4 regions of the Streptomyces sp. NPDC050658 genome follow, and region 4 is predicted to be linked to each of the others. Evidence: riboswitches for the same ligand, from Rfam matches in the RefSeq annotation. Region 4 holds a riboswitch; each other region holds the start of a gene.

The links. A riboswitch is a leader RNA that binds a small molecule or an ion and turns the genes downstream of it on or off. The one in region 4 is predicted to bind cobalamin.
Region 1: another riboswitch for cobalamin. It lies ahead of ACIBKX_RS00375 (cobalamin biosynthesis protein); the one in region 4 lies ahead of ACIBKX_RS19545 (ribonucleoside-diphosphate reductase subunit alpha).
Region 2: another riboswitch for cobalamin. It lies ahead of ACIBKX_RS03355 (prenyltransferase/squalene oxidase repeat-containing protein); the one in region 4 lies ahead of ACIBKX_RS19545 (ribonucleoside-diphosphate reductase subunit alpha).
Region 3: another riboswitch for cobalamin. It lies ahead of ACIBKX_RS02580 (ABC transporter substrate-binding protein); the one in region 4 lies ahead of ACIBKX_RS19545 (ribonucleoside-diphosphate reductase subunit alpha).

Annotation. Positions count from the first base shown of each region.
Region 1 covers NZ_JBITGM010000001.1:64,991-72,565, reverse strand. The annotation lists gene ACIBKX_RS00385 (putative cobaltochelatase) at 1-1,303, opposite strand, end outside; gene ACIBKX_RS00380 (cobyric acid synthase) at 1,320-2,867, opposite strand; gene ACIBKX_RS00375 (cobalamin biosynthesis protein) at 2,864-3,916, opposite strand; cobalamin riboswitch at 4,024-4,159, opposite strand; gene ACIBKX_RS00370 (DUF397 domain-containing protein) at 4,404-4,604, shown strand; gene ACIBKX_RS00365 (hypothetical protein) at 4,615-4,923, shown strand; gene ACIBKX_RS00360 (hypothetical protein) at 4,856-5,389, opposite strand; gene ACIBKX_RS00355 (helix-turn-helix transcriptional regulator) at 5,433-6,293, opposite strand; gene ACIBKX_RS00350 (hypothetical protein) at 6,498-6,731, opposite strand; gene ACIBKX_RS00345 (inorganic phosphate transporter) at 6,744-7,575, opposite strand, start outside.
Region 2 covers NZ_JBITGM010000001.1:718,372-725,946, reverse strand. The annotation lists gene ACIBKX_RS03365 (energy-coupling factor transporter transmembrane component T) at 1-29, opposite strand, end outside; gene ACIBKX_RS03360 (SCO2322 family protein) at 38-742, opposite strand; gene ACIBKX_RS03355 (prenyltransferase/squalene oxidase repeat-containing protein) at 739-1,959, opposite strand; cobalamin riboswitch at 2,082-2,207, opposite strand; gene ACIBKX_RS03350 (MBL fold metallo-hydrolase) at 2,271-3,320, opposite strand; gene sigJ (RNA polymerase sigma factor SigJ) at 3,567-4,484, shown strand; gene ACIBKX_RS03340 (DoxX family protein) at 4,513-4,866, shown strand; gene ACIBKX_RS03335 (aldehyde dehydrogenase) at 4,988-6,454, shown strand; gene ACIBKX_RS03330 (ferredoxin) at 6,454-6,687, shown strand; gene lanKC (class III lanthionine synthetase LanKC) at 6,915-7,575, shown strand, end outside.
Region 3 covers NZ_JBITGM010000001.1:544,976-552,550, forward strand. The annotation lists gene ACIBKX_RS02565 (substrate-binding domain-containing protein) at 1-2,469, shown strand, start outside; gene ACIBKX_RS02570 (ABC transporter ATP-binding protein) at 2,544-3,335, opposite strand; gene ACIBKX_RS02575 (iron chelate uptake ABC transporter family permease subunit) at 3,332-4,360, opposite strand; gene ACIBKX_RS02580 (ABC transporter substrate-binding protein) at 4,357-5,397, opposite strand; cobalamin riboswitch at 5,490-5,676, opposite strand; gene ACIBKX_RS02585 (VOC family protein) at 5,684-6,166, opposite strand; gene ACIBKX_RS02590 (helix-turn-helix domain-containing protein) at 6,172-7,158, opposite strand; gene ACIBKX_RS02595 (haloacid dehalogenase-like hydrolase) at 7,234-7,575, shown strand, end outside.
Region 4 covers NZ_JBITGM010000005.1:264,805-272,379, reverse strand. The annotation lists gene ACIBKX_RS19555 (helix-turn-helix domain-containing protein) at 1-169, opposite strand, end outside; gene ACIBKX_RS19550 (ribonucleotide-diphosphate reductase subunit beta) at 413-1,435, opposite strand; gene ACIBKX_RS19545 (ribonucleoside-diphosphate reductase subunit alpha) at 1,435-3,819, opposite strand; cobalamin riboswitch at 3,957-4,088, opposite strand; gene ACIBKX_RS19540 (hypothetical protein) at 4,182-4,910, shown strand; gene mctP (monocarboxylate uptake permease MctP) at 5,054-6,673, opposite strand; gene ACIBKX_RS19530 (DUF3311 domain-containing protein) at 6,700-6,969, opposite strand; gene ACIBKX_RS19525 (YbdD/YjiX family protein) at 7,090-7,287, opposite strand; gene ACIBKX_RS19520 (carbon starvation CstA family protein) at 7,284-7,575, opposite strand, start outside.

The DNA.
Region 1 (7,575 bases), on a different contig from region 4:
TGGCCCGCGAGCGCCGCCCGGCGGCACCCTCGCCGAGGCCGGGCACGCTCAGCATCTTCGTGCGGAACGGCTCGGCGGCCCGTACCGCCTGCTGCTCACCGGGCGCCGAGGCCTGCGCGGGGGCCTTCGGCTGCTCGGGGACCGACTCGCCGTCCTGCCCCGCGTCATGCCGGGACTCGGGGGAGCCGGGCGCGTCCGGACCGCTCTGCGGCGGAAGCCCGCCCCCGCCGGGCCCGTCGGGATCCGGATTGTCGTCGCTCCCGTCGCCCCCGTCACCACTGTCACCGCCGTCGTCGGCGGACTCCTCCAGGGTGTCGTCCAGCTTGTCCTCGTCGAGGCCCGGCGCGTCGAAGGGGTTGCGCCGCCGCCGGTGCGGAAGCGCGAGCAGCGCCGCCTGCCGCACGTCCTCGGCGAGCACGTCCTCGCGCCCGGCCCAGGCGGCGAGCGCCGTCGCCGTACGGGCCATCACGATGTCGGCCCGCATCCCGTCCACCTCGAACGCCGCGCAGGTGGCGGCGATCTGCCGCAACGCCCCGTCGCCGAGCCGGACTTGGGGGAGCAGCGCGCGGGCGGCGACGATCCGGGCGCGCAGCGCGGCCTCGTCGTCGGCCCAGCGCGCGGCGAATCCCTCGGCGTCGTCGTCGTACGCGAGGCGGCGCCGCACGACCTCCACGCGCTGGTCCGTCTCGCGCGACGCGGCCACCTCGACGGTGAGCCCGAACCGGTCGAGCAACTGCGGCCGCAGTTCGCCCTCTTCGGGGTTCATGGTGCCGACGAGCAGGAAGCGCGCGGCGTGCCGCACGGACACGCCCTCGCGCTCGACGTACGAGGCGCCCATGGCGGCGGCGTCCAGCAGCAGGTCCACCAAGTGGTCGTGCAGCAGGTTGACTTCGTCGACGTAGAGGATGCCGCGGTGCGCGTCGGCGAGCAGTCCCGGCTCGAACGCCTTCACGCCCTCGGCGAGCGCCCGCTCGATGTCCAGGGCCCCGACCAGGCGGTCCTCGGAGGCGCCGACGGGCAGTTCGACCATCCGCGCGTCGCGCACGGAGTCCCCGCCGGCCTCGTGCGGACCGTCGGGGCAGGCCGGATCGGCGGCGCCCGGATCGCAGGAGAAGCGGCAGCCCGCGACCACCGGCACCTGCGGGAGCAGCGCCGAAAGGGCCCGCACGGCAGTGGACTTGGCGGTGCCCTTCTCGCCTCGTACGAGAACACCGCCGACGGCGGGCGACACGGCGTTGAGCAGCAGCGCGAGCCGCAGATCGTCCTGGCCGACGAGCGCGGTGAACGGATAGGGGGTACTCACAAGGCCTCCAGGACGGTCATCGGGGTGCCCCCGGTGCGATGAAGGGGAGACCGGCCGGTGCGCCGGTCTCGATCAGGCCGAGCAGCGCGTCGGTGTCCGCGTGCTCTTCGATCAGGTCGCCGAGCAGATCGAGCTGCTCCTCGCGCAGGGTGCCGAAGCTGGTGTCGGGCGCGGGCACGAAGCGGCGCCCCGCGGCGCGGGCGACCTCGGCGAGGAAGCGGCGCCGGAACGCGTCGCTCTCCAGCGAGCCGTGCCAGTGCGTGCCCCACACCTCGCCGACCCGGCAGCCGTCCAAGAAGGCTTCCCCGCCCAGGACTTCGGCGACCCCGTGATGGATCTCGTACCCCTCGACGGGCTCACCGAGCGCCTCGCCGACGGGCCGCGCCAGGGTCTTCTCGCGGGCGAACCGCACCCGCACGGGCAGCAGTCCGAGCCCGTCCACGGCCCCGGCCCGCGACTCCACGTCGTCCTCGATGCGCTCGCCGAGCACCTGGAAGCCGCCGCAGATCCCGAGCACCGGCCGCCCCTCGGCCGCGCGCCGCGCGACGGCGTCCGCGAGCCCGCGCTCCCGCAGCCACTCCAGGGCGCGCACGGTCCCGCGCGTGCCCGGTACGACGACGAGGTCCGCGTCGACGAGTTCCTCGGCCCGGTCCACGAACCGCACGACGACACCCGGCTCGGCGGCGAGCGCGTCCACGTCCGTGAAGTTGGACATCAGCGGTACGGCACAGACGGCGACCCGCAGCACGTCCTCGCCGACCGGCGGCGCGACGACGGACTCCCGCACGGCGCCCCGCAGGGACACCCGGAGCCCGTCCTCCTCGTCGATGCCGAGCCCGTGCTGGAAGGGCAGCACACCGAACGTGCGCCGCCCGGTGAGCCCGTGCAGCATGTCGAGCCCCGGTTCGAGCAGCGAGACGTCGCCCCGGAACTTGTTGACGAGATACCCGGCGACCAGCTCCTGGTCCTCGGGGCTCAGCAGGGCGGTCGTACCGAAGAAGGACGCGAAGACGCCGCCCCGGTCGATGTCCCCGACGACGAGCACGGGAAAGCGGGCGGCCCGCGCGATCCCCATGTTCACGATGTCGGTACGCCGCAGATTGATCTCGGCGGGACTGCCCGCGCCTTCGCAGATCACGGCGTCATAGCTGCCCCGAAGTTCCTCCAGGCATCCCACGACGGTGTCGAGCAGCGCCGCCCGGCGCCCCCCGTGCAGCCTTTCCCCGGGGGACGACCCCCCAGACCCCCCGAAGAACCCGCGCGCGGTCATCTCGCCCACGGGCTTCCCCATGAGCACGACCTGACTGCTGCGGTCGCTGCCCGGCTTGAGCAGCACGGGATTCATCAGCGCGCTCGGCTCGACGCGGGCGGCCTGCGCCTGCATGGCCTGCGCCCGCCCGATCTCGGCGCCCTCGCGGGTGACGAAGGAGTTGAGCGACATGTTCTGCGCCTTGAAGGGCGCGACGGACACGCCTTTACGCGCCAGCCACCGACAGATCCCGGCGGTGACAACACTCTTCCCGGCATCGGAGGTGGTCCCGGCAACAAGCAGCCCACCACTCATGAGGTTCTCCTAGATCTAAGCTGCTTCGGCTGTGGGCAGGCGTTCCGCAGGGCGAGTGGGGCCTCCCCTGGTCGAGCGGAGCCGAGAGCTTGGGGAAGGGTGGGCACAGCCCCAGTCGCCGGGTTCCGGCTCAGCCGTGCGGCAATGGCAACTCCAAGCGCCAGCACCCCAACCCGCCGGGACAGCTTTACCGCACGCTCGATGTCGGCCACGGCCACAGGGCGCCCACCCCCGTTCAGAACAGGGCGGTGCTCCACTCGACCCCCGTACGAGAGAGTTCCGCCGAGCCGTACGCCCAACGCCCCCGCGAAGGCCGCTTCCACGGGCCCCGCGTTGGGACTCGGATGCCGACCGGCGTCATCCCGCCAAGCCCGCAGCGCGCCCCGCGGCGAATCCCCGGCGGCTGCCGCGAGGGCGGCGGTGAGCCGGGCCCCGGGCCACCCCAGAACATCGTCGAGCCGAGCGGAAGCCCACCCGTACCGCCGGTACTTCGCGGACTTGTGCCCCACCATCGCGTCCAGCGTGTTCACGGCCCGGAACCCGACAAGCCCCGGAACCCCCGCCAACGCCCCCCACACCAGCGCCCCGACCACGGCGTCAGAGGTGTTCTCGGCGACGGACTCGACCACGGCCCGCGCGATCCCGTCGGCGTCGAGCGCCTGCGGATCCCGCCCGCACAGATGCGGCAGCCGCTCCCGGGCCAGCTCGACGTCCCCCGCGGCGAGCGCCCCGCCGATCGCCCGCGCCTCACGGCCGAGGGAGGTGCCGCCGACCACGGTCCAGGTCGCGGCGGCGGTCAGCGCGACGGATCCGGCACGGGAACGGCGTACAAGACAAGAGGCGAGCGCGGCGGCGCCCGCGGCACCCCCGGCACACACGGCGGTGTGCAGCGCGCCCCACCCGCGGTGGTCACGCCACAGCACCCGCTCGACGGCACCCGCGGCACGGCCGAACGCGGCGACCGGATGCCCGCGGCGAGGATCGCCGAGGAGAAGGTCTCCGAGAAGTCCGGCGGCGGCGCCGTACGCGAAGTCGCGATCGGCACTCATGGCGTCAGCCGGTCGTGCTGCCGGGGAAGGACCCCGACGTCAGAGACGGAACCGGCAACGGGCGGCCGCGCATGGCGATATGTCCTCACTCAGGGTGTCCGCGCCCTGGTTCGACGTGACGCGGCGGCGAGAGTTCCTGGCTCCCGGGGAGTCCGCTCCCCGGTGACAGTGGCGGGACCGCACCGGATTCACACCGGTTTCCTCTGCTGCCGCCGTAATGGCTCCGGCAGTCCACCACGCCGCGCAACGCCCGTCAACTTGCCGTTGACCTGGGACGGGAGAGTGTGCGGAGACCCACATGGGGCCGGAATCTCCCTAGGCCCGGAAATTGAACTTTCCTAGACTGGAACACGACATCCGGAGAGCGCTCCGAGCGTGCTTGGGTCCGGGTCGTGACGTTCTGTGGTGATTGTCGGCGGTCCGCTGGGCCGGCCGAGGCCACGGCACTATGGTGCGGCGACGTGCTCTCCGGTAGGGGGAGGTCGGCGTGTGCAACGAGAACGGGGCCGGACGGTCGTGGCGCAGGAGCAGCCACAGCGGGCACGACGGAGACTGCGTCGAAGTCGCCTTCGTACGAGAGGCGGTGATTGTCCGTGATTCGCAGAACCCGTCGGGACCACGCGTCGTCTTCTCTGCTGAGCGCTGGCGAGCGTTCCTGAACGCAGTGATCGGCACAGGGGGACAGTGAGGGGGGAAGGATGACTGAGCATCATCTCGCCGAAGTACGCCACCTGGTGAGCGGGGGACACGGGGGGAAGCGGAAGGCTTCGGCGGTCGTCCTGGCCGTGGTGGTCTGCGCGCTGCTCGGTGCGACGGCGGCCCTGGTGGGCGCGCTGGTCGCGCTGCTCGTCGAGGGCACGGCCGCGCGCCTGGCCACCTGGGGTGTCGCGGCCTCCGTGACCGCGGTGTCAGCGGGGCTCTGGTGGGGTTCCGCCGAGCTCAGGAACGATCGTCGGCAGGCGGATCGGGTCGCTGCGCGGGCACCACGGCCCGGCGGTCGTCGCTGAGCGTCGGCGGGTTCGTCCCGGTCTCGGTGATCAGCCTGGCCAGCTGACGGCTCAGCGCCACCACGGGGGTCATGACCCCGCCGATCACCGAGAAGACCAGCCAGAACGCCGTCAGGTCGAGGGCGCTGAGCAGGGCGAGCATTCCGGCGAGCGCGAGCAGCAGGACGAGTATGCAGCCGGTGCAGTTGCGGATCTTGGTGCGGAAGAGCCGGGCCTGGTCGTCGGTGCGGTTGTGGTCCAGCATGTCCATCACCACGGCACCCAGCGGGTCGCCCATCCCTTCGAGCACGAGCCGGTTGTAGGAGGGGTCCTCGGCCGGTGCCCGCCGGGGAGCGGTGGCCCCGGCGGAGGGGTCCGTGGCAGGCGCACCCGCACCGTGCGCCCCGTCGTCCCCGCTGTTCCGCCACGGCGTCTGCCGGATGGCCGCGAAGACCCCCCGCCACCACTCTCGCAACGCGGCTGGCATATGCGGCCTCCTCGCTCCCGCCGGGCTCCTCGGGCCCGGCAGATCAGCTGCTGTCGATGCCGTCCCTGATCTCGTTGATCAGGTCGATCGCCTTGTCCCCGCCGTACGCGATCTCGCGGAGGGACTCGAAGCACTCCTGGTGACGCACGATCAGCTCGTGGTCGTCGCGGATCGACTGGTTCCCCTGGGCCTCCAGGTACAGCAGATCCTCGTCGTCCAGGAAGCCGAGCAGGATGAAGCTGCTCAGGGTGGAGTAGTGGGCGCCCGCCGTGAACGGCAGCACCTGGAGGGAGACCTTCGGACGGTCCGCCAGGGAGACCAGGTGCTGCAACTGGGCACGCTGCACACGCGGCCCGCCGACCTGCCGGTGCAGGGCCGCCTCGTCGACGACGAAGAACGTGTACGGCGGCTCCGCGCCCTCCAGGGCGCGATCCTGGCGGGCCGTCCGCAGATCTACGATCCGCCGGGCCTTCTGCTCGTTGACGCGCGGGGCGAGGAGCGCCATCGCGTATTCGTCCGTCTGCAGCAGGCCGGGAACGATGATCGGGTTGTACGTGCGAAAGGACGCGGCGGCGCTCTCGTACCCCAGGTACTGGCTGAACTGCGGGCCGATCACGTCGTTGTACTGGGCCCACCAGCTGGCTCCCTTGGACCCGCGAGCCGCCTCTTCCAGCTCCGCGGAGAGCGTGGCGTCCGACACCTCGTACTGCTGGAGCAGCGCGCGCAGATCGGTGACGGACAGGCTGACCGTTCCCTGCTCGATCCTCATGATCTTGGAAAGTGACCAGTCCAGGGCGTGGGCCGCCTGGCCCTGCGACTGCATCGAATTCTCACGGGCCTTGCGGAGTGCGATCCGGAGCCTGCGGCGATTCAGGCTCGGATCGACTTCCCTGTCCCTCGGCATGGTGGCTCCTCGCTGTCGACGTGACTGCTCGTTTCCATGGCATATGGCAAAGTGCTATATGTGCAGCCGACGCTAGCAGACAGCTTCCTGCCAGTATGCCATATGTCGTTTCGCCGCATCGCATCCGCTCTTTCGCGTGAAAAGCCGGGTGGGACGCACCCATGAGGTGCGTCCCACCCGGCTTTCGGAGAACCGGCTGTGCCGTCAGGCGACGATCAGATAGATCCCGTACGCCACCGCTGCCGCGCAGAGCGCGAAGCACACGTATGCGCCCGCCCGCGCCGCCGCGGTGTTGCCGCCGGAGGTCGCCGCTCCGGAGGTCGCGGCCTCGTGCTTGGAGAGGCCGACGATGCCGAGGGTGAACAGGCCCACCAGCGCGACCGTCACGCCGAGGCTGACTCCGAAGACGGAGCCGAGAGCTGCCCAGTCGATGTCCATGCTGATCTGTCCTTACACCGTGGCGGCCGGGGCGGGGTCCGCCACGGTGCCGGTCGGGGCCGGGATGGTGGCCTTGACGTGGTCGTCGTCGCCGGTCGCGGCGGCCGCGCCGGTGGGCGGCGGCGTCACGGCGGCGATCGCGGTGGTCACGACGCCCGCGGGCTCCGCGTCGGACGCACCGCCGATCTCGTCGTCCGCGACGTTCGTGTGGTCGACGGCGTTGCGCCGGGAGAGCGCCCAGATGACGGCCGAGCCGCCGACCAGGAACGCGGCGGTCACCGCGATGCCCCAGGGGCCCTGCTTGGTCAGGAACTCGGCGCCCGCGCCGACCAGACCGGCGGCCGGCAGGGTCAGACCCCAGGCGACGAACATCCGGGTCGCGGTGGACCAGCGGACCACGCCGCCCTTGCGGCCGAGGCCCGCGCCCATCACGGCGCCGGAGCAGGACTGGGTGGTGGAGAGCGAGAAGCCCAGGTGCGAGGAGGCCAGGATGACCGTCGCGGCGCTGGTCTGGGCGGCGAAGCCCTGCTGCGGCTGGAGGTCGGTGAGGCCCTTGCCCATGGTGCGGATGATGCGCCAGCCGCCGAGGTAGGTGCCGAGCGCGATGGCCACGCCGGCCGAGACGATGACCCACATCGGGGGGTTGGCGCCGGGGTTCAGGACGCCGCCGGTGACCAGGGCGAGCGTGATGATGCCCATGGTCTTCTGCGCGTCGTTCGTGCCGTGGGCCAGCGAGACGAGGCCCGCGGAGGCGATCTGGCCGACGCGGTAGCCCTTGGCGGTGGCCTTGGTCTCGGTGTTGCGGCCGATGCGGTACGTCAGGCGCGTGGCCAGCATCGCGGCC
Region 2 (7,575 bases), on a different contig from region 4:
CCGGGGGAGGCACTCGCGGGACCGGTCATCGTGCGGTTCAGCCGCGGCGGCGGCGGGCCTGCCAGACGGCGGCGGCACCGAGCAGGGCGATGGCCGCGACACCCGCGATCAGACCGACGGAAGGACCGCCGGAGCCGTCTGTCGCGTCGGACGCCCCGGACTCGGCGGCGGTGGGCTTCTTCTCGGCCCCGCCGTCCGCCCCGCCGTCGCCCGCGACCTGCTCGCCGCAGCCCGACTTCGGGTAGCCGGCGATGGCGCACAGCAGCGCGTTGCTGTCGTAGCGCAGCGGCTTGGCCACGGCGGCGAGGGCGTCCGCGCTGGTCGCGTCGTCCGCGACGCGCGCGCACGCGGTCCGCGGCTTCGGCGGGGTCTCGCCGCCGGGCGCGTCACCCGGCGTACCGAAGTCGATGACGAGCGCGACGCGCTTGTGACCGTCCTCGGCCGGGGTCTTGGCGCAGATCGTGTCGAAGTCGGCGGCGCCGCGCGGCTTCGCGGCGTCCTTCGAGTCCTCGGACACGGAGAACCGGAAGCCCTGCACGGCCCCGTCCTCGGGCCGCGCGGTGCTCGGACCCTGGCTCGCGTACGTCCACGTCGAGCCGTCCCGGTCCCAGAAGGACCAGTAGCGGTAGCCGGCGGCCTGTGCGGGCGCGGCGGCGACGACCGTGAACAGGGGGGCGAGGAGCGCGGCGAGCACCGCCCCGACGACGAGCCGTACGGGGCGGTGCGGACGGGGACGGGTCACAGCTGCTGCTTCTTGTTGCGGCCGCTGAAGAGGAAGCCGATGCCCGCGCCGAAGACCAGGCCGACGCCGACGATCCACCACACGCTGACGCCGCCGTTGTCGTCGTCCTTCTTCTTGTCGCCCGGCTCCTCGGTGGCCTGCGGGGCGGGACCCTGCGCGTTGAGCTGCTTGACCAGGTCCGCGCCGCCGAAGTCGCGCGCGTCGAGGCCCGAGGCGTGGGCGGCGAAGATCAGCTGGGCGTAGGCGGCCGGGCCGGACGTCTTCGCCCAGTCCGCGGAGTTCTCCGCCAGCCACTGCGCCGACTTCTTCGCCTGCTCCGGCTGACCGGCCGCGGCGAGCGCGAGCACGGAGTCCGCGGTGTTGCCGTAGTCGGGCTGGGCCTTGGCGCCGGGCATCGCCGACATCAGGTGGTCGTCGGTCTTGGCGAGGGTCTTGAGGAGGTAGCCGGTGCCGTTCGACGCGGCCTGCTCGGCGGTCTTCGCCTCCGTGCACTTCGGGGACGCGGGCTTCGTCGCCTTGGACGGGGCCACGACCAGGCCCCGGCCGTAGCCGCCGAGCACACCGGCCGCCGTCGCGTCCGCGTTCGGCGCGAGCTTGCCGGTCTTCATGTCGGCGAGGCCGAAGGCGCCGCCGTCCTTGCCGCAGTCCATGGCGAGCTTCGGCAGCGCGTCGTACGGGGACTTGCCGTCCTGCGACTTCACCGACTGAGGCTTCTCGCCCGCGCCGGTGAGCGCGCCGATCACGATGCCGGTCGAGTTGGCGTCGGAGTCCATGCCGGGGCTGTAGCCCCAGCCGCCGTCCTTGTTCTGCACGGACTTCAGCCAGCCGACGCTCTTCTTGACGGCCTTGTCCTGACCGCCGAGCGCGGTGAGCGCCTGCACGGCGGCGGCGGTCGCGTTGGTGTCGACCATCGTCTTGGAGTCGCAGGGCTCGCCCGCGTCCGCGCGGTACGCGGCGAAGCCGCCGCTCGCGCACTGCTGGCCGGTGAGCCAGTCGACGGACTTGTCGGCGGGCTTCACCCCGGCCGAGTCCTGGGCGAGCAGGGCGTACGACTGCCGGAACACCCCGTCGAACTTGGGGTCCTTGTCGCCGTACAGACCGGAGGGCAGCTTGGCGGAGGGCGACGGCTTCGCGGTGTCCGCGAAGGCGGCCGGGGCGGCGGCCGAACCGAACACGGCGACGGCGGCCAGGACCGCTGCGCTGCGGCGAACGTTCATGATGCGGCGGGTGCCTCTCCCTGCGGGGAGCGGGGCAGCACGGGCGCGCGACGGGCACGGCTCCGGGCGGCTCCGGCTCCGTATACCTCGACGGTGCCGTTCATCGGGGGGTCCGATGAGGCGAGCCGGTCATGTTCCGTACCGGGCATTCCGGCTGTTCACCGCTTTGGGGCGGTGTTACACGGCTGCGGGTCAGCGCCGGATTCGCACCGGCTTCCCCCTGTACGGGCATGATGACGACGGGCTCACTCTACCGGCCCGTAGCGCGAGTGACCCTGGGCGCCCGGGGCCCGCGCCACACCGCGGCGGCCTCACACCGCCACGTACCGCACCGGATCGTTCCCCACGGCCTCCGCGCGCCCCAGCTTCACCAGGCGCCGCACATGCGCCTCCACCTCCGACACGGCGATGCTGCGCGAGCCGTAGCGAATCTCGGCCCAGGGGCGGTTCCACTCCATGCGCTCGGCGAGCTGCCAGGGGGTGAGGGGGTCGGCGAGCAGGGCGAGCAGGTCGTTCAGCCGCTCCTCGTGGTGGGCCAGGATCTCCCGGACGCGGGCCGGTGCGTCGGTGAACGTGTGCTGGTGGGCAGGCAGCACTTCGGCGGGACCCAGGCGGCCGACCCGCTCCAAGGAGTCGAGGTAGTCGCCCAGCGGGTCCGTCACCGTGTCGTCGTCCGGGTCCTCGTACAGGCCGATGTGCGGGGTGATCCCGGGGAGCAGATGGTCGCCGGAGAAGAGGCGGCCGTTGCCCGCGAGCCCCGCCGGGTGCTCCTCCTCCAGGTGCAGGCAGACGTGGCCGGGGGTGTGGCCCGGCGTCCAGATCGCGCGGAGCCTGCGGCCCGGCAGTTCGAGCAGCTCGCCCGGAGTGATGTCCCGGTCGGGGAGCGCGGGCTGCAGGCCGGGCAGCCTCGGTGCGCGGCCCGCGTCGCGCGCGGCGAGCAGCGGGGCGACGTGCTCGGCGGGGGCGCCCGCGGCCGTCAGCTTCCGCGCCATGTAGTCGAACCAGCGCTCCGAGGGGTTGGAGCGGGTGCGCCGCACCACCGCCGCGTCGGCCTCGTGCATCGCGATCCAGGCCCCCGAGGCCTCGCGGACCTTGGCGGACAGGCCGTGGTGGTCGGGGTGGTGGTGGGTGATGACGACGCCGTGCACCGCCTCCACGGACGTACCGCACGCGGCGAGACCGGCGGCCAGGGTGTCCCAGGACGTCGGGTCGTCCCAGCCCGTGTCGATCAGGACGGGCCCGCCGTCGGTGTCCAGGAGATGGACCAGGGTGAAGCCGAGGGGGTTGTCGGGGATGGGGACCTTGACGCTCCATACGCCACCGCCGTGCTCGGTCACCTGCGGATCGGTCACCTGCGTCATCGGGCGCCTCATCTCTCCATGGCTCTCTGCGGCGGCTCTGTGTCGCCGTAACTAGAACTAGTTCCAATGATCGCCCAAGTCGACTGTTTCGTCAGGGAGCTTGGCGGCGGCAGACGGAAGTGAGGCGACGGTCACATTCGGCGGACCCGATGTCACACCCGGACCGCCCCGCGGAGTCCTAGGACACAGAGCCCCGCGAGAGAAGACATGAACAGGGCTCCGCAGAGAAGACAAGAGGAGACCCACATGTCCGGCACTTCCGAGGCGGACGACGCGACCCGCGCCTTCGTCGACCACCGCGAGCTGCTGTTCTCCCTCGTCTACAACATGCTCGGCACCGTCGCCGACACCGAGGACGTCCTCCAGGAGACCTGGCTCGCCTGGGCGCCCCGGCACGCGGCCCGTGACGCCCGGCCGATCGAGAGCCCGCGCGCCTATCTCGTACGCATCGCGATGAACAAGGCCCTCGACCGGCAGGCGGCCATCAGCCGGCGCCGCGAGACCTATATCGGCCCCTGGCTCCCCGAGCCGCTGCTCACCGGCGCCGTCGACCCCGGCCATGTGCCGGACGCCGCCGAGGCGGTCGAGCGCGCCGAGTCCGTCTCGATGGCCCTCCTCGTGGTCCTGGAGACCCTCTCGCCGCTGGAGCGCGCGGTGTTCGTGCTGCACGAGGTCTTCGGGTACGCGCACACCGAGACCGCCGGGATCATCGGCCGCACCCCGGCCGCCGTGCGGCAGCTCGCCCACCGGGCCCGCGAACACGTGCGGGCCCGGCGCCCCGAGGGGCACGCCGACGCGCGCCGCCGCGCCGAGGTCACCCGGCGGTTCGCGGAGGCGGTCGCCGAAGGGGACGCGCAGACCCTGCTGCGGCTGCTCGCGCCGGACGTCGTGCTCTGGGTCGACGGCGGGGGCAAGGCGCCGGCCGCAGGACCGCGCCCGGTGCACGGCAGCGGCAAGGTGACCGAGCTGCTCCTGAAGCGGGCCGCGCACCGGACGGCGGGGGCCGACATCCGGTACTGCCACATCAACGGCGACCCCTCGGTGGTCCTCTTCGACGGGGGCGCCCCGTTCGCCGTGCTCGTCCTCGACCTGGCACCGGACGGCGAGCAGGTGTGCGGCCTCTACAACGTCACCAACCCCGACAAGCTCGCCCACCTCACCTGAACGTCCCCGCACCGCACCGGAGCCATTCATGTTCGTCGCCTACGTCACCGTCACCCTGCTGACCGCTGCCGCCAACTTCTGGGCCGCCTGCGTCGACTACGTCCGCTCGCCCCAGGTCCTCGCGAACATGGACGCGGTCAGCGTCCCGCGCTCCTGGCTCTTCCCGCTCGGCCATCTCAAACTCGCCGGTGGTGTCGGCCTGTTGACGGGCTTCGCCGTGCCGTGGATCGGCGTGGCCGCCGGGGTCGGGCTCGTCCTCTACTTCACCGGCGCCGTCCTCTGCCATCTGCGGGCGCGGGTGTACACGCTCCAATTCCCCCTCGCCTTCTGGTCGCTGGCCCTCGCGTCCCTGCTCGTCGGAGTCGCCCACCGGGGGATCTGACGCCGCCGTGACATCCCCGTGGACTCCTCGAAGTAGAACTGGTATCAGTTCTGCGAAGCCATTCTGAGGAAGTGTCAGAAAGCGTGCCCGTACCGCGGAACCCCGCAGGAGGCAGTCAGCCATGACCGAGCTCGTGGAACACGGACAGCTGTTCATCGGCGGGGAGCTGGTGGACCCCCTCGGCAAGGACGTCATCGAGGTGGTCTCACCGCACACGGGCCAGGTCTTCGCCCGGGTGCCGCACGCCGCGCCCGCCGACGTCGACCGGGCCGTCGCCACCGCGCGCAAGGCGTTCGATGAGGGCCCCTGGCCCCGGATGACCCTCGACGAGCGGATCGAGGTGATCACGAAGATCAAGGACGCGATCGCCGTACGCCACGAGGAGATCGCCCGCGTGATCTCCTCCGAGAACGGCACCCCCTACACCTCCAGCGTGATGGTGCAGGCCCTCGCCGCGATGATGGTCTGGGACTCGGCGCTCACCGTCGCCCGGAACTTCACCTACGAGGAGGCGCGCGACGGGGCGCTCGGCAAGATCCTCGTACGGCGTGAGCCGGTGGGTGTCGTCGCGGCCGTGGTCCCCTGGAACGTCCCGCAGTTCACCGCCGCCGCCAAGCTCGCCCCCGCGCTCCTGGCCGGCTGCCCGGTCATCCTCAAGACCTCGCCGGAAGCGCCGCTCGACGCGTACATCCTCGCCGAGATCGCCACCGAGGCGGGGCTGCCGCAGGGCGTGCTCTCCGTCATCTCCGCGGACCGCGAGGTCTCCGAGTACCTCGTCGCGCACCCCGGCGTCGACAAGGTGTCGTTCACCGGCTCGGTCGCCGCGGGCAAGCGGGTCATGGAGGTCGCGGCCCGCAACCTCACCCGCGTGACCCTGGAGCTGGGCGGCAAGTCGGCCGCGGTGATCCTGCCGGACGCCGACGCGGCGAGCACCGTCGCGGGCATCGTGCCCTTCGCCTGGATGATCAACGGCCAGGCGTGCGTGGCCCAGACCCGCATCCTCGTGCCGCACTCCCGCTACGACGAGTTCGCCGAGGCCTTCGCCGCCGCGGCCTGTGCGCTCAAGGTCGGCGACCCGCTCGACCCGGAGACCGAACTCGGCCCGCTGGTCGCCAAACGCCAGCAGCAGCGCTCCCTCGACTACATCCGCATCGGCCAGGAGGAGGGCGCCAAGATCCTCACGGGCGGCGGCCGTCCGGCCGGACTCGACCAGGGCTGGTACGTCGAGCCGACGCTCTTCGGAGGCGTCGACAACTCGATGCGCATCGCCCGCGAGGAGATCTTCGGCCCGGTCATCTGCCTTCTGCCGTACGGCGAGGAGAGCGAGGCCGTGAAGATCGCCAACGACTCCGACTACGGGCTCAGCGGCAGCGTCTGGACGGCGGACGTGGAGCGCGGCATCGACGTCGCCCGGCAGGTGCGCACCGGGACGTACTCCGTGAACACCTTCAGCCTCGACATGCTCGGACCGTTCGGCGGCTACAAGAACTCCGGTCTGGGGCGGGAGTTCGGGCCCGAGGGGTACGGCGAGTACTTCGAGCACAAGATGATCCACCTCCCCGCGGGACATGAAGGGACCGGTGTCTGATGGGCGACCGCTGGCACGTCGAGGTGGACCGGTCCGTGTGCATCGGCTCGGGGATGTGCGTGCTGACCGCGCCCGGCGGCTTCGAGCTCGACTCGGCCCGCCAGTCGCATCCGGTCGCCGCCGACACCGACGCCAACGAGAAGGTCCTGGAGGCGGCCGAGGGCTGCCCGGTCGAGGCGATCACGATCACCCTGACGGGGAGCGGGGAGGTCGTGTTCCCGCCGGAGGACTGAGGGACTTCGCTCCGGAGGACCGGGGGATTTCGCTTCTGGAGGAGTCTTCACTTCCGTTACGCCACGGGAGTCGTCCGGTGGGCATTCCGTGTATGTCAGGTGTGCTCGAACAGGTCGAACGGTACTTAACCCGTGCGTTCCGCATGCCGCTTCGATGACATCTGTGACTGTCCGCCCCGTTTGCGGTCTGCAACTCTCTCTGCGACGCCGCATGGGGAGGGGACACCGTGGACAAGCGGTACGAGGTCTACTGTCTGGCCGACAGACTCTTCTACGAGACTCCGGACCGCCTGTCCGTGGGCACCAGCGCCCCCGAGTTCGCGACGACGGGACGCGTGGTCCCGGAGGGCTGGCGCTCGGCGCGCGCCGGTGACTGGCTGAGCCTCGGCCCGGTCGACGAGGACGGGCACTGGCGGCCCGGACCCGCGCAGGGCTGGAAGATCCATGTCTCCGCCACCCTGGACAACGCGGACCGCACCGCCGCGGCCGTGTGGGACTACTGCGTGCCGCGCGCCGTCCCCTTCAAGTTCGTTGCGGGCCGCCACCTGCTGCACCTGCGCAACTCCAAGTACGCGGGGCGGGACGGCAGCGGGAAGTTCGCCACGATCTACCCGGCCGACGAGGATCGACTCCACTCGGTGTTACGGGAGCTGGGCAAGATCCTCGAAGGGGCGGAGGGGCCCTACATCCTCACCGACCTGCGCTGGCAGGACGGCCCGCTGTACGTCAGATACGGCGGCTTCACGCGCCGTATGTGCGTCGACGGCAGTGGTGCGCTCGTCACCGCGATCGAGGACGGCGAGGGCCGCCTCGTCCCCGACACGCGCGACCCGGCCTTCCGGGTGCCCGAGTGGGTGACGCTGCCGGCGTTCCTCGAACCCCAGCTGG
Region 3 (7,575 bases), on a different contig from region 4:
GGGGGCAAGGAGTCCGCGGAGGGCTTCAAGGCGCGCCCGCACAGCTGGGAGGCCTCGCACCGGCTGCTGCAGGCCGCGAGGTTCGCCCTGCGTCCTTCCGAGTGGAACGGCACCGCGCACTTCAAGCCGGTCGCGGCCGGTGAAGTCGTGCTCAACAGCGCGGAGTCCGCGCTGGCCGCGCAGCTCGACACGCACTACAACGACGCCGTGGCCATCGAGATGGAGAGCGCCGGTGTCGCCGAGGCCGCGCACCTCGCGAGCGCGCTCTGGCTCACCATCCGCGGCATCAGCGACAAGGCCGACGGCCACAAGCACCTCGCCGACGCCGGGGGCTCCCAGAAGAGCGCGGCCACGAAGGCCGCCGAGGCCGCTTTCGCCGTACTGAGCGTGCTCAAGCCCGCGCCGCCCGGCGAAACCGGCCACGAGCGCACCCCCGCGGCATCGCCCGACGGCCAGGCGCGGAGCGAGCCGATTCCCGAGAAGCCGCAGAGCGCCCCGGTCGGCAGCGCCCCAGTCGGCAGCGTCCCGCCGGCACAGGAGCCGACACCGACACCGACGTCAGTTCCCGTGCCGGCGCCGGTGCCGTTGCCGTTCCTGCGCCGCAGACGCAGACAACTGCTGTACTCCGCCTCCGCGGTGGCCCTCCTCGGCGTCGGCGCCGGCATCTTCGCCTCCTTTCAGGGCGGCGGCGACGACGGCAAGGGCTCCGCGTCGCAGGCCGCGCTCCCCAGGTGCGCGGACGCGGACGCCACCGTGCGGATCGCCGCTTCCGTCGACCTCTCGGAGTCGCTGCGCGCGGCGGCCGACGAGTACGGGAGCCGCTCCGGCCAGGGCAAGTGCACCCGCGTCCAGGTCATGGGGGTCAACTCGGGCACCGCGATGCGCGCCCTCGCCGACGGCTGGGACGAGTCCGACGGGGAGAAGCCCGACGTGTGGTCGCCCGCCGGGACGTCCTGGCTGCCGCTGGCCCGCAGCCGCGCGAAGGGGTCGACGAAAGGGCTGTTCCCCGCCCTCGACCAGGCGAAGCCGATCGTGCAGAGCCCGCTGACCATCGCCATGCCCAAGCCCATGGCCCAGGAGCTCGGCTGGCCCGAGCGGACGATCAGCTGGAAGGAGCTCGCCGACTGGTCGAAGGACGCCGACGGGTTCTGGAAGGAGCACAACCAGCCGGAGTGGGGCGACTTCAAGCTCGGGAAGACGAATCCCGCGTACTCGACGTCCGGTCTTAACGCCACGGTCGCCGCCTTCTTCGCCAAGACCGGCACCAGCGGCGAACTGGCCCTCGAACACGTCGACAAGCCCGCCAACCAGGACTTCGTCAAGAGCATCGAGCAGTCCGCGGTGCACTACGGCGACACGACGCTGACGTTCCTCGCCAACCTCCGCGAGGCGAGCCAGGCGGGCCCGGACAAGGCGATGTCGTACATCTCGGCGGTGACGCTCGAGGAGAACACCGTCGTGGCGTACAACGCCGGATACCCGTGCGGGGCCCCGAGCCCGGACAAGGGCTGCGGGAAGACCGGCAAGCCGCACACCCCGCTGGCCGCCTTCTATCCGAAGGACGGCGTCATGTTCTCCGAGCACCCCTACATCGAGCTGAACGGGATGAACGCGGCGCAGCGGGCGGTCTCCGCCGACTTCCTCGGCTATCTGCGCACGCCCGAGGTGTTCAAGAAGCACTTCGAGCCGTTCGGCTACCGCACCCACGAGGGCAAGGTGCTCAAGGGGACCGACAAGGTCTCCGAGGCCAACGGCGCCCTTCCCGAGGCCCCCATCACCCCCATGCACATGCCGGAAGGCGGCGTGCTCGACCGGATCCTGGAGAGCTGGCCGACGCTGCGCAGGCGCGCCAACGTCCTCACCGTCATCGACACGTCCGAGTCGATGAACAGCGAGGTGCCCGGCACCGGCGACACGAAGATGGAGCTCCTGAAACGGGCCGAGCCCGCCCTGTTCGGGGAGTTCCACAAGAGCGACCGGGTCGGCCTCTGGAAGTTCTCGGACTCCGACGTCCTGGGCGGCGGCCATGACTACAAGGAGCTGGTGCCGGTCGGCCCGTTCGACGGCCGGCTGTCCGGCGGCACCCGCTCGAAGAAGCTGGCCGACAACGTCGCCGGGCTCGAACCGGGTGGTGCGACCGGTCTGTACGACACCCTGGACGCGGCGGTGCGGACGCTGCGGAAGGACTACGACCCGGGGGCCATCAACGCCGTCGTCCTGCTGACGGACGGCGTCAACGAGGACGGCAACAGCATCTCGCTGCCCGCCCTCCTGAAGCGGATCGGTGATCGCGGGCAGCCGCAGATCCGGGTGTTCACCATCGCCTACGGAGACAAGGCGGACAAGAAGGACGCCGGTGGCAGGACCGTCCTGGAGGAGGTCGCGTCGGCGACCGGCGGACGGGCGTACGACGCGAAGAACCCGAAGCTGATCCATGACGTGATCACGAGCGTGATCTCCAACTTCTGACGCCTCGCTCCTGATACGGCCGGTCCCGATGCCCGATGCCCGATGCCCTCAGCCCCGCAGGAAAGCGGACCACCTCAGCCCCGCAGGAAGCGGACCGACGGCCGGGCGTCCGGACCCGCGCCGTCCGGCTCCCGCGTCACCACCGCCCGTACCCCGTACACCTTCGCGATCAGCTCCTCGGTGATCACCTCCGCCGGGGTGCCCGCCGCATGGGCGGTGCCCTCGTGCAGGACGAGGAGGTGGTCGCAGAACATCGCCGCCAGGTTGAGGTCGTGCAGCGCGACGACCGTGGTCACGGGCAGGTCCGTCACCAGGGCGAGGAGGTCCAGCTGGTGCTGGATGTCGAGGTGGTTGGTGGGCTCGTCCAGGAGGAGTTCGCGGGGTTCCTGGGCCAGGGCGCGGGCGATCTGGACGCGTTGGCGTTCACCGCCGGAGAGGGTGTGCCAGGACTGGGCGGCGCGGTCGGCGAGGCCGGTGCGGGCCAGCGCATCGGAGACCGCCTCGTCGTCCCGCGCGGCGGGCGCCGACCAGGCCCTGCGGTGCGGGACACGGCCCAGACGTACGACATCACGTACCGTCAGTTCGACCTGTGTGTCGGCGTGTTGGTCGACCACGGCCAGTCTGCGCGCCACGGTCCTGCGGCCGAGTTCCGGCAGCGGGCTGCCGTCCAGGGTGACCACGCCCGACGCCGGGGACAGGACGCCGGACAGCAGGCGCAGGAGGGTGGACTTGCCCGAGCCGTTGGGGCCGAGCAGGCCCACCGTCGCGCCGGGCCGCGGAGCGATGCTCACCCCGTCGACGATCAGCCGGCCGCCCGCCCGCAGACTGACCCGGTCCGCCCGCAGGCCCTCGCCGTCTGACCTCATGTCATCGCCTTCCGCGTGCGGTAGAGGACGAGGACGAACGCCGGGACCCCGATGAGGGACGTGACGACACCCACCGGCACCTCCTGCGGGTCCAGGACCGTACGGGCCAGTGTGTCCACCCAGACCAGGAGCACCGCCCCCGCGAGCGCCGTGACCGGGAGCAGCCGGGCGTGCCCCGGTCCGACCACCGCGCGGGCCGCGTGCGGCAGGGCCAGGCCCACGAAGCCGATCGCGCCCGCGCTGCTGACCAGGACCGCCGTGAGCAGGGCCGTGGCGGTGAGGAGGATGAGACGGGTGCGGGCCACGTGGACGCCGAGGGTGGCCGCCGCGTCCTGGCCGAACGCGAACGCGTCCAGGGTGCGGGCCTGCGTCAGGCACACGGCGAGCGTCACCAGGAGGACCGCCGAGCCGATCCATACGTCGGTCCAGCCCACCCCGCTGAGCGAGCCGAGCAGCCAGAACAGCACCCCGCGCGTCGTCTCCGCGTCGGACGCCGTGAGGACCACGAACGAGGTGAGCGCGGAGAACAGCTGCATCGCCGCCACCCCGGAGAGCACGACCCGGTCGGCGCTCCCGCCCAGCGCGTGGCTGAGCAGCAGCACCAGGGCGAACGAGCACAGCGCCCCGGCGAAGGCCCCCGCGGAGACCGACACGACTCCCCCGCCGACGCCCAGGACGACCACCGCGACCGCCCCCGTGGACGCCCCGGAGGAGACGCCGAGCACGAACGGGTCGGCCAGCGGATTGCGCAGCAGCGACTGCAGGACCGCCCCGCACACCGCGAGCCCCGCGCCGCACACCGCCGCGAGCAGCGTGCGCGGCATCCGCAGGTTCCAGACGATGCCGTCCCGGATCGGCGTCAGACCCGTCTCTCCGCCGCCGAGGTGCGCCATGACGGCCGAGAACACGTCCGGTACGGAGATGTCGGCGGGGCCGATGGTGACGGTGACCGCCACGGAGAGCACGAGCGCCGCCACACCCGCTCCCCAGGCGAGCACCCCGCCGCCCGCGGCGGCGGCCCTCACTTCGCGAGCCCGAACTCGCGCAGCGCGTCCGCGACTTGCTCCACCCCGTCCACCGTACGGATCGTGGGGTTCATCGCCTGGCCGCTGAGCAGGACGTACCGCTTCTTCTTCACGGCGGTCAGGTTCTTGGTGACTGGGTTGGACTCCAGGAACTCGATCTTCTTCTTCGCGGACTCGGCGCTCTGCGCCTTGCGCGTGAGGTCGCCGATGACCAGGACGTCGGGGTCGCGGTCGGCCACGGTCTCCCAGTTGATCTGGGGCCACTCCTCGCGGGTGTCGTCGAAGACGTTCTTCGCGCCGAGTTCGCGGGTGATGATGCCGGGGGCGCCGCAGCAGCCCGCGATGTAGGGGGCCTTGGAGTCGGAGAACCAGTAGAGGAGCGTCGCGTCGGAGGCGTCGATGCCCTTCTTGGCCTTGGCGAGCCGCGCCTTCAGGTCGGCGACCAGACGCTCGCCGCGCTTCTCCACCCCGAACGCCCGCGCCAGGTCGCGCACTTCGCCGTAGACGGTGTCCATGGTGAGCGCCTTGACGCGGCTGCCGTCGCCGTCGCCGGTGTTGTCCTTGCCCGCGCAGTCGGTGGGCGAGACGTAGGAGGGGACGCCCAGTTCGGCGAACTTGGCGCGGTCGGCGGTGCCGCCCTTGCCGACCGTCGCGAGGAAGGAGGCGGTCACGAAGTCCGGCTCCTTGTCCAGGACCTTCTCGAAGGAGGGATAACGGTCGGAGAGCCGCTCGACCTTCGCGTTCTCCTTCTCCAGACCCTTGAGCACCGGATCGGTCCAGGTGCCGGTGCCGGCCATGCGGTCCGCGAGGCCGAGGGAGAGCAGGATCTCCGTGGAGCCCTGGTCCAGGGAGACGGCCCGCCGGGGCGGCGCCTTCAGCTCCGACTTCTTGCCGCAGGACGTGAGCGTCAGCGGATAGCCGGCGGCCTTCTTCCCGTCCGACGTCGCGGAGGAGCCGCCGCCGCAGGCGGTCAGGGTGAGGGCGAGGCAAACGGCCAGGACGCCGGATATCCGCACATGACGGGCGGTGGAGGACACACGTACCTGACGGGCTGTGGAGGACACACGATCCCTTGAGTCTCACGGCTCATACGCGGAGCCTGGCCTGCTTCGTCACCTCCGCCGCCCGGTGCGCGGACGGAGGTGCCAGCAGGTCTTCGGACTCGGGGATCGGCCGGACGGGGCGCCTTCCCAGGCGTCCGCGGACGCCCAGTGGCCGTTGCCCCGCCCGTTCCCCCTCACCGCTGCGCGTCAGTTCCGGATTCGCACCGGATTCCCTGGCCCTGGTGTGGGTTGACTGGCTTGCGCAAGTTACCACGCGAGGTCAGGGCGCCTTCTGGGGCCTCGGGGCACCCCGGTAGGTCCCGAAGGACCACTTGTTGCCCTCGGGATCGGCGATCGCGAACTCCCGGCTGCCGTACGGCTGGTCCTCGATCTCCCGGATGATCTTCACTCCGGCGTCGGTGAGCCGCCGGTACAGGTCGTCGACGTGGTCCGTGACGACGTACGCCCCGAAGGTGCCCGGCTTCAGGCACCAGTCCTGGGACGTCTCGTCGTACGAACCGAGCATGATCGCGCCGCCCTCGGGCCAGTCGAGCTCGGCGTGGGCCACCTTGTCGCCGTCTTCGTATACGGCGGTGCGCAGGAAGCCGACGGTGCCGACGAGGAAGTCGATCAGGGCGGGTGCGTCATGGGCCTGGAGCGTCGGCCAGACGTCCGGAGAGCGCTCGGCGGAGGCGGACCGGGGCTGCCGGTCTTCAGTGGTGTTCTCGGTGGTGTTCTCAGTGGCGTTCTCAGTGGTGTCCATGGCTCCTACTCTTCGCCCCCGCCGTGGCTCCCGGCTTGGATATTCCGGCACTCTTCGGCCACCCAGCCGGTGGGGCTCGTGCCGGTGTACTGCCGGAAGTCCCGTACGAGGTGGGAGTGGTCGTAGTAGCCGCAGTCGGCGGCGACCCCCGCCAGATCGGGCGCGGCACCCGCGGCGACGGAGCGGACGATCGCGGTGCGGGCCCGCTGGAAGCGCATCAGGCGGGCCGCCTGCTTCGGGGTCACGCCCGTCTCGGCGCGGAACAGCGCGGTCAGTCGGCGCTCGCTGAGCGCGACGTGCCGGGAGAGACCGCCGATCGTGCCCGCGCCCCGGTGTCTGGCCAGCCAGGCCCAGGCCTCGGCGACCTCGGGACGTACGGATCCCCCGTCGTCGGAGGCCGCGCACCGGCGCAGATAGCCGGACAGCGCCGCGAACCGCTCCTCCCAGCCGCCCTGCCCGCACAGCCGCTCCCGGACCTCGGTGGCACTCCGCCCCATCACCTCCGCGCCGGACGTGATCAGGTCGCCGCCGAGTTCGGCCGCCGGGACGCCGAACAGGGCGCGGGCGGCGAGCGGATGGACGGCGAGCTGGATGCCCGCCTCGTGCTCGGGCCTGACGACGTACGCCGGGCTCTGGTGCAGTCCGCCGAGGACGATGTCCGTGCGGCAGGCGTCGGCGCCGCCCGCCTGCTCGGGGGTGGCGCCGCCGACGACCGGGCCGTCCAGGGAGAAGATCAGCGTCAGATACGGGGACGGTACGCCTCGGTGCAGGCCCGGCCGCTCGGCCGCGGTGCGGTAGCCGACCGCGGACACGACCATGCCGTCGAGCCGTGGGACGGCCCGCACGAACTCGCGGGACGCGTTCTGCCCGGAGGCGGTCTCCATGGGTCCCAGTATGCGATGGACGCGGCCCGCGCGCGGGTCCTGGACGTTCGGTGCGGCTACCCCGCGCGGGGCCGCTCCATGCCCGCCGCGCGCGGTGATGTCGATCATGGGAATCCACGGTCCGGCCCCGTACGATGACCCGCCGCTCCGGACGGGGCGCGGACCGCTCTCAGGGGGCAAGACATGGCAGCAAGGACGGCAGTGACGACCAAGGGCAAGCTCGCGCTGCTCGGCACGGCGGGCGCGCTCACCGCGGCCGTACTCGCGGGGACGGCGCTCTGGCCGGGCGCGGAGGCCACCGCGGCGGAGACCTCCGCGCGGACCGCCGGCGAGCTGAAGCACTGGCCCAAGCCGGTGGCGGCGAAGCTCGGCAAGGTCATCGCCGAGAACGAGCACAAGGGTGCGTACGCCGTGTTCGACGCGGACAACACGACGTACCGCAACGACCTGGAGGAGTCGCTGCTGCCGTTCCTGGAGATGAAGGGGGTGCTGACCCGCAAGTCGATGGACCCGTCGCTGAAGGTC
Region 4 (7,575 bases):
TCGAGAACCCCGCGTGGTTGCCCAGCGGCCCGTCCTCCGCGGCGACCACCGCGAAGTCGTAGACAGGAAGCCCCTCGTCGCTCCGGTCGAGGCCGAACACCTCGCAGACGACGCCGAGTTCAAAGGGATTGACGCCGTCGAGCAGCACAGTGGCAACGTTCTTCAGCATGTACGCCAGTGTGCCGCGCCCTTGGCAGTAAGTCGACGGTGTGTGGCAGTACTGCCACTGACGCGATGGTCCGGCGCGGACGACAGTGAGGACATGAACACATTCCTCGGATACGTGACCGCCCTGGCCGTCTTCCTCCTCCTGGCCGCCCCGTCCCTCGTCGGGCACGTCCACGACCGCCGCATCGACCGTGAGCTGCGCGAGGCCCCCCGCGCCCCACGCAGCCCACGGAAGCCGGACGGTCTAGAACTCGTCGTCGAAGGAGACCGAACCCTCGACCGCGACCTGGTAGGCCGACGGGCGCCGCTCGAAGAAGTTGGTCAGCTCCTGGACACCCTGGAGCTCCATGAACGAGAACGGGTTTGACGAGCCGTAGACCGGCGCGAAGCCGAGCCGCTGAAGCCGCTGGTCGGCGACGCACTGGAGGTACTCGCGCATCGAGTCGGTGTTCATGCCGGGCAGGCCGTCACCGCACAGGTCGCGCGCGAACTGCAGCTCGGCCTCGACGGCCTCCTTGAGCATGTCCGTGACCTGCGTCTGGAGCGCGTCGTCGAAGAGCTCCGGCTCCTCCTTGCGGACGGTGTCGACCACGTCGAAGGCGAAGCTCATGTGCATCGTCTCGTCGCGGAACACCCAGTTGGTGCCGGTCGCGAGTCCGTGCAGCAGACCCCGCGAGCGGAACCAGTAGACGTACGCGAAGGCACCGTAGAAGAAGAGGCCCTCGATGCACGCGGCGAAGCAGATCAGGTTGAGCAGGAAGCGGCGCCGGTCGGCCTGCGTCTCCAGGCGCTCCAGCTTCTCCACCGAGTCCATCCACTTGAAGCAGAACTCGGCCTTCTCGCGGATGGAGGGGATCTCCTCGACCGCGTCGAACGCGGCGGCGCGGTCCTCCGGGTCGGGCAGATAGGTGTCGAGCAGCGTCAGATAGAACTGGACGTGCACGGCCTCCTCGAAGAGCTGACGGCTCAAGTAGAGCCGCGCCTCGGGGGAGTTGATGTGCTTGTAGAGCGTGAGCACCAGGTTGTTGGAGACGATCGAGTCACCCGTCGCGAAGAACGCGACCAGACGGCCGATCATGTGCTGCTCGCCGGGCGAGAGCTTGGCGAGGTCGGCGACGTCCGAGTGGAGGTCGACCTCCTCGACGGTCCAGGTGTTCTTGATCGCGTCCCGGTAGCGCTCGTAGAAGTCGGGGTAGCGCATGGGGCGGAGAGTCAGCTCGAAGCCCGGGTCGAGAAGGTTCTTCTCGCTGTTGGTCGTGTTGCTCATTACTGGCAGGCCTCGCAGGACTCGGGGTTTTCCAGGGAGCAGGCGACGGCGTCGGGGTCGGTCACCTGCTGGGGGACGGGGGCGGTGGTGGCGTTCGAGCCGCCGGCCGCGCGGGCGATGCGGGTGGCGGGGCGCGAGCGCAGGTAGTACGTCGTCTTCAGGCCCTGCTGCCAGGCGTACGCGTACATCGAGGAGAGCTTGCCGATGGTCGGCGTCTCCAGGAACAGGTTCAGGGACTGCGCCTGGTCCAGGAACGGGGTGCGCGCGGCGGCCATGTCGATCAGGCCGCGCTGCGGGATCTCCCACGCCGTGCGGTACAGCGCACGGACGTCGGCCGGGATCCAACCGAAGCCCTGCACCGAGCCGTTGGACTCGCGCAGCGCCTCACGGGTCTGCGCGTCCCATACGCCGAGCCGCTTCAGCTCCTCCACCAGGTAGGCGTTGACCTGGAGGAACTCACCACTCAGCGTCTCGCGCTTGAAGAGGTTGGAGACCTGCGGCTCGATGCACTCGTAGACGCCCGCGATGGAGGCGATGGTGGCGGTCGGCGCGATGGCGAGGAGCAGCGAGTTGCGCATGCCGGTCGCGGCGATACGTTCCCGCAGCGCGGCCCAGCGCTCCGGCCAGTTGAGCTCGACGCCGTAGTGATCTGGGTGCAGAACGCCGCGCGCCGTGCGGGTCTTCTCCCAGGCGGGCAGCGGGCCGTTGCGCTCGGCGAGGTCCGCGGACGCCTCGTACGAAGCGAGCATGATCCGCTCGGCGATACGGGTGGAGAGCGCACGCGCCTCGGGGGAGTCGAACGGCAGCTTCAGCTGGAAGAAGACGTCCTGGAGGCCCATCGCGCCCAGGCCCACCGGCCGCCACTTGGCATTCGACCGTCCGGCCTGCTCGGTCGGGTAGAAGTTGATGTCGACGACACGGTCGAGGAACGTGACGGCGGTGCGGACGGTCGCGTCGAGCCGCTCCCAGTCGATGCCCTCGCCGGAAGGCAGGACGAACGCGCCGAGGTTCACCGAACCCAGGTTGCAGACCGCCGTCTCGCCGTCGTCCGTGACCTCCAGGATCTCCGTGCAGAGGTTGGAGGAGTGGACGGTGTGGCCGGGCTCCGCCGTCTGGTTGGCGGTGCGGTTGGCGGCGTCCTTGAAGGTCATCCAGCCGTTGCCGGTCTGCGCGAGGGTGCGCATCATGCGGCCGTACAGATCGCGGGCCGGGATGGTCTTCTTCGCGAGCCCGGCGGCCTCGGCCGCGCGGTACGCGGCGTCGAACTCGTCGCCCCACAGGTCGACGAGTTCGGGCACGTCGGCCGGCGAGAACAGCGACCAGTCCTGGTCGGCGGCGACCCGGCGCATGAACTCGTCCGGGATCCAGTGCGCGAGGTTGAGGTTGTGCGTGCGGCGCGCGTCCTCACCGGTGTTGTCGCGCAGCTCCAGGAACTCCTCGATGTCGGAGTGCCAGGTCTCCAGGTAGACCGCGGCGGCGCCCTTGCGGCGACCGCCCTGGTTCACGGCGGCGACCGAGGCGTCCAGCGTCTTCAGGAACGGCACGATGCCGTTGGAGTGGCCGTTCGTGCCGCGGATCAGCGAACCCCGGCTGCGGATACGGGAGTACGAGAGGCCGATGCCGCCCGCGTGCTTGGAGAGGCGCGCGACCTGGTGATAGCGGTCGTAGATCGAGTCGAGCTCGTCCAGCGGCGAGTCCAGGAGGTAGCAGCTGGACATCTGGGGGTGGCGGGTGCCGGAGTTGAAGAGGGTGGGCGAGGACGGGAGGTAGTCCAGTCGGCTCATCAGGCGGTACAGGGCGGCGACTTCGTCCACGGCGCGGTCGCTGCCGTCCTCCGCGAGACCGCTGGCCACGCGGAGCATGAAGTGCTGCGGGGTCTCGATGACCTGCCGGGTGATCGGGTGGCGCAGGAGGTAGCGGCTGTGCAGGGTGCGCAGGCCGAAGTAGCCGAAGCGGTCGTCGCCGTCGAGGTCGATCAGCGCGTCCAGGCGGGCCGTGTGCGCGGCCACGAACTCCTGGGTGCGGTCGGCGATCAGGCCCTCGCGGTGGCCGACCGCGATCGAGCCGGAGAAGGACGTCACGCCCTGCGAGGCCGCTTCCTCGCGGATGCCGATGGTGAGCAGCCGGGCCGCGAGCCTGGAGTACGCCGGGTCCTCGGAGATGAGCCCCGCGGCCGCCTCGGTGGCCAGCGTACGCAGCTCCGCCTCGTCGGCCCGGGCGGACCGGCCGCGCAGCGCGGCGGCGGCGACCCTGCCGGGGTCGGCGTCGGGGAGGTCGGCGGTGAGGTCGGTCAGGGTACGCAGCAGCGCGGTTCCCGGTCCGTCGGCGGTCTGCTGACCGCCGGTGGTCTGCGCTGACGCAGGTTCGGCTGGCGCGATGGTCACGTGGAGCACTCCCTCGCTCGGCTCAGAGCCTGGGGGAGGGGTGAGGGGCACACGGGCGACCGGCCCCGGACAGGGCTGTGTTCCGCGTCCACCAGCCCATTCCACGAGGCCCGGACGTCGTCGGCACCCGGACCGGACGGAACGGGTGCGCTGTCGGCAGGTCCTCGGACTCATGAGTACGGCAAATGCGTACTCATACACCGTTGCGGGACAGTTCCGGACTTGCACCGGATTCCCCTGCGGCGGCAGCGAGCACGAGCATACATCTTGTGCTGGCTCTGAGCGGCAGCCCCACATCTTGTGTCGGCGCGGCTATCCCCTAGGGTGGCGCCCGAACTGATCGCCGAACAGGGGGAGGCGCGGTGCGAGGGCGGGGTGCGGGCTGTGCGGCGGTGCTGCTGTTGGCGCTCGCCGGGTGCGGGGACGGCGGGCAGGAGGCGCAGGAGGCACCGAAGCGGGCGCCCACGGCAGCGGCAGGTGTCGACGGCGACGTCGATCCCGGCAAGGTGTTCACGGACGCCGAGTTGAAGGCGGCGCTGCTTCCGGCGCGGGCGGTCGGCCCGAAGGCGGAGGCGATCGAGGCCGGCGTGGGGCGCTTCAACCAGCACTACGGGGGCGGAGACTGGGGCGCGTGCGATCGGGGCGCCAAGGCGCGCGCGGAGCTGTTCGCGATGCGGGGGAGCAGCGCCGGACACATGATCCGCGGCTTCCCCGGGGCGGTCGCCGACGACGGGGACCCCTTCGTCACCCAGAGCCTGGTCTCGATGCCGACCGGGCGGGCCGAGCGGTACGTGGAACTGCGCAGGCAGCTCCACACGGCGTGCCCCGGCGTCACCGTCGACACCGAGGCGGCTCCGGTCGAGGAGCATCGCGAGGCCCGCGAGCTGCCGGACCTGGGCGACGAGGCGATCCTGGAGACCACGCGGACCACGGGCGGCGACGAGTACGACGGGACCCCGCACTACGAGGTCGAGGCGCGGGTCGGCGGCGTCCTCGTGATCGTCGGCGCGGGCACCGACAAGGACCTGACGGTCTCTTCGGCGGCCAAGGCGGTGCAGCGGGTGCGCGCGGAGCTGTACAAGGCCTCGTGAGGCGCACACGGCTGCGGGCCGCCGGATGGCTCCGGCGGCCCGCATGACGTACGTACGAAGCGATCACGTACGTACGAAGCGATCACGTACGTACGAAGCGATCACGTACGTACGAAGCGATCACGTACGTACGAAGAAGAGGCTCAGTGCCCGCCCGCTCCCGCCGTCGCCTTCGGCAGTTCCTGGACGACGCCCGGGTCGCCCGCGTCCGCCGTGTAGTCCTCGGGAGAGGTCTCGTCGACGCCGTCGGGGGCCTTCACAGCGCGCAGGACGAAGGTCATGACCACCGTCACGATGACGTTCAGGACGAACGCCGTCAGGCCGATGTAGCCGATCTCGCCGATGCCGGGGATCTCGTCGGACGAGCCGCCGAAGTGCTTCTGCGTGGGCGAGGCGACCCCGTACGCGGCGAGCGTGCCGTAGGCCATGCCGACCGCCCAGCCCGCGAGCAGCGCCCAGCGGTGGAACCACCGCGTGAACAGGCCGCCGACCAGCGCGGGCATGGTCTGCAGGATCCAGATGCCGCCCAGGAGCTGGAAGTTGATCGCGACCGTCTTGTCCATGGTGAGGACGAAGGCGAGCGCGCCGACCTTCACCAGGAGCGAGACGAGCTTGGAGACCTTGGTCTCCTGCGCGGGTGTCGCGTCCGGCCTGATGAAGTCCTTGTAGATGTTCCTGGTGAAGAGGTTCGCGGCGGCGATCGACATGATCGCGGCGGGCACGAGGGCGCCGATGCCGATGGCGGCGAACGCGACGCCGGTGAACCAGTCGGGGAACATGTTCTCGAACAGCTGCGGGATCGCCAGCTGGCCGTTCTCCACCTTCACCCCGGCCGCGATGGCCATGAAGCCGAGCAGCGCGAGCAGGCCCAGCATCAGGGAGTACAGCGGCAGGATCGTGGTGTTCTTGCGGATCACGTTGCGGCTCTTCGAGGAGAGCGTCGCCGTGATCGAGTGCGGGTACATGAAGAGCGCGAGCGCGGAGCCGAGGGCCAGGGTCGCGTATGTCCACTGCCCGGCCTCGCCCGGCGCGAGGCCCGCGACGGGCTTGCCCGCCGCCTCGTTGGCCGCCGAGAACTTGTCGCCCGCCGCCTGGAAGATCTCGTCGAACCCGCCCAGCTTGATCGGGATGTAGATGATCGCGACGGCGATGACGAGGTAGATCAGACCGTCCTTGACGAACGCGATCAGGGCCGGGGCCCGCAGACCCGACGAGTACGTGTACGCGGCGAGCACCGCGAACGCGATGAGCAGCGGCAGGTCCTTGATGAACCAGTTGGTGTCCGGCCCGCCGCCGACGCCCATGACGTCGAGCACGGCCTGGATGCCGACCAGTTGGAGCGCGATGTACGGCATCGTGGCGAGGATGCCGGTGACCGCGACGGCCAGCGAGAGCCCCTTGGAGCCGAAGCGCCCGCGCACGAAGTCCGAGGTCGTCACATAGCCGTGCTTGTGCGAGACCGACCACAGGCGCGGCAGGAAGGTGAAGATCAGCGGGTAGACGAGGATCGTGTACGGCACCGCGAAGAAGCCGGCCGCACCCGCCGCGTAGATCGCCGCGGGGACGGCGACGAACGTGTACGCCGTGTAGAGGTCGCCGCCGAGCAGGAACCAGGTGACCCAGGTGCCGAACGACCGTCCGCCCAGGCCCCATTCGTCCAGGCTCTGCTCGTTCTCGGCCTTGCGCCAGCGCGCGGCCATGAAGCCCATGACCGTCACGGCGACGAAGAAGAAGATGAAGACGGCGAGTGCGACGCCGTTCACGCCACCTGTGCCCGAAGCAAGCGTCGTCACTGGTCAGCACCTCCCTGGGCCTGCTCGGCCTTGCGGGCGCGCTGGTCACGCTGCCACAGCTGGTACGCGATCATCGTGAGCGCCGTGGATATGAGCACCCACAGCATCTGGTACCAGTAGAAGAACGGGATGCCGATGAAGGTCGGGTCGACCTTCGCGTAGGAGCTCACCCAGAGCATCGCCACGAACGGCGCGACGAGACAGAGGGCAATGACCACGCGGACCGGCGTGATCACCGGTCTGCTCACTTCAGGCGCATCTGACACTTCGCGGCTCCGCTCCCTCGCTTATCCCACCTTTAACGTGCGGGAAATCTAAGCGAGAGTCTTGATCTATGGAACCCCTGTCCGGATAACGGACAGGTCAATGTGTCGGCTCAACGGCGGTCAGCAGCAGCGGAACCCCTGGCGTGGGTCCGACTCCTGGCGGTCCGTCCGCATTCGCTCGAACTGCCGCCGCGAGGGCACGGCAGCCCCCGGATGCTCCTTCCGCGCGTGCGCCACATACCGGTCGTACGCCGATTCGTCGGTCAACTCCCTTGCGTACCAACGCATCCAGCGCAACCCCCGCAGCAGCCAGGTCATGGGGTGAGCTCCCGTTCCGCCTCACGCCGCGCCTCGTCCTTCTCCTCGGGCGTGGCGATCAGGCCCGCCGGTGCCGTCAGCTTCGACTCGACGTACGGCGCCTCGCTCAGCTTCGAGGACGCCGGATTGCGGACGTGCCGGACGCAGACGCGCGCCGCGTCGAGGATCACGATGACGATCAGCAGGGCGAGGGCCGCCGAAAGGACGCCGTCCACCGTGGAGTTGGTGACGACGGTGTGCATGTCGTCCATGGACTTGGCGGGCGGCAGGACCTTCCCGTCGTCGATG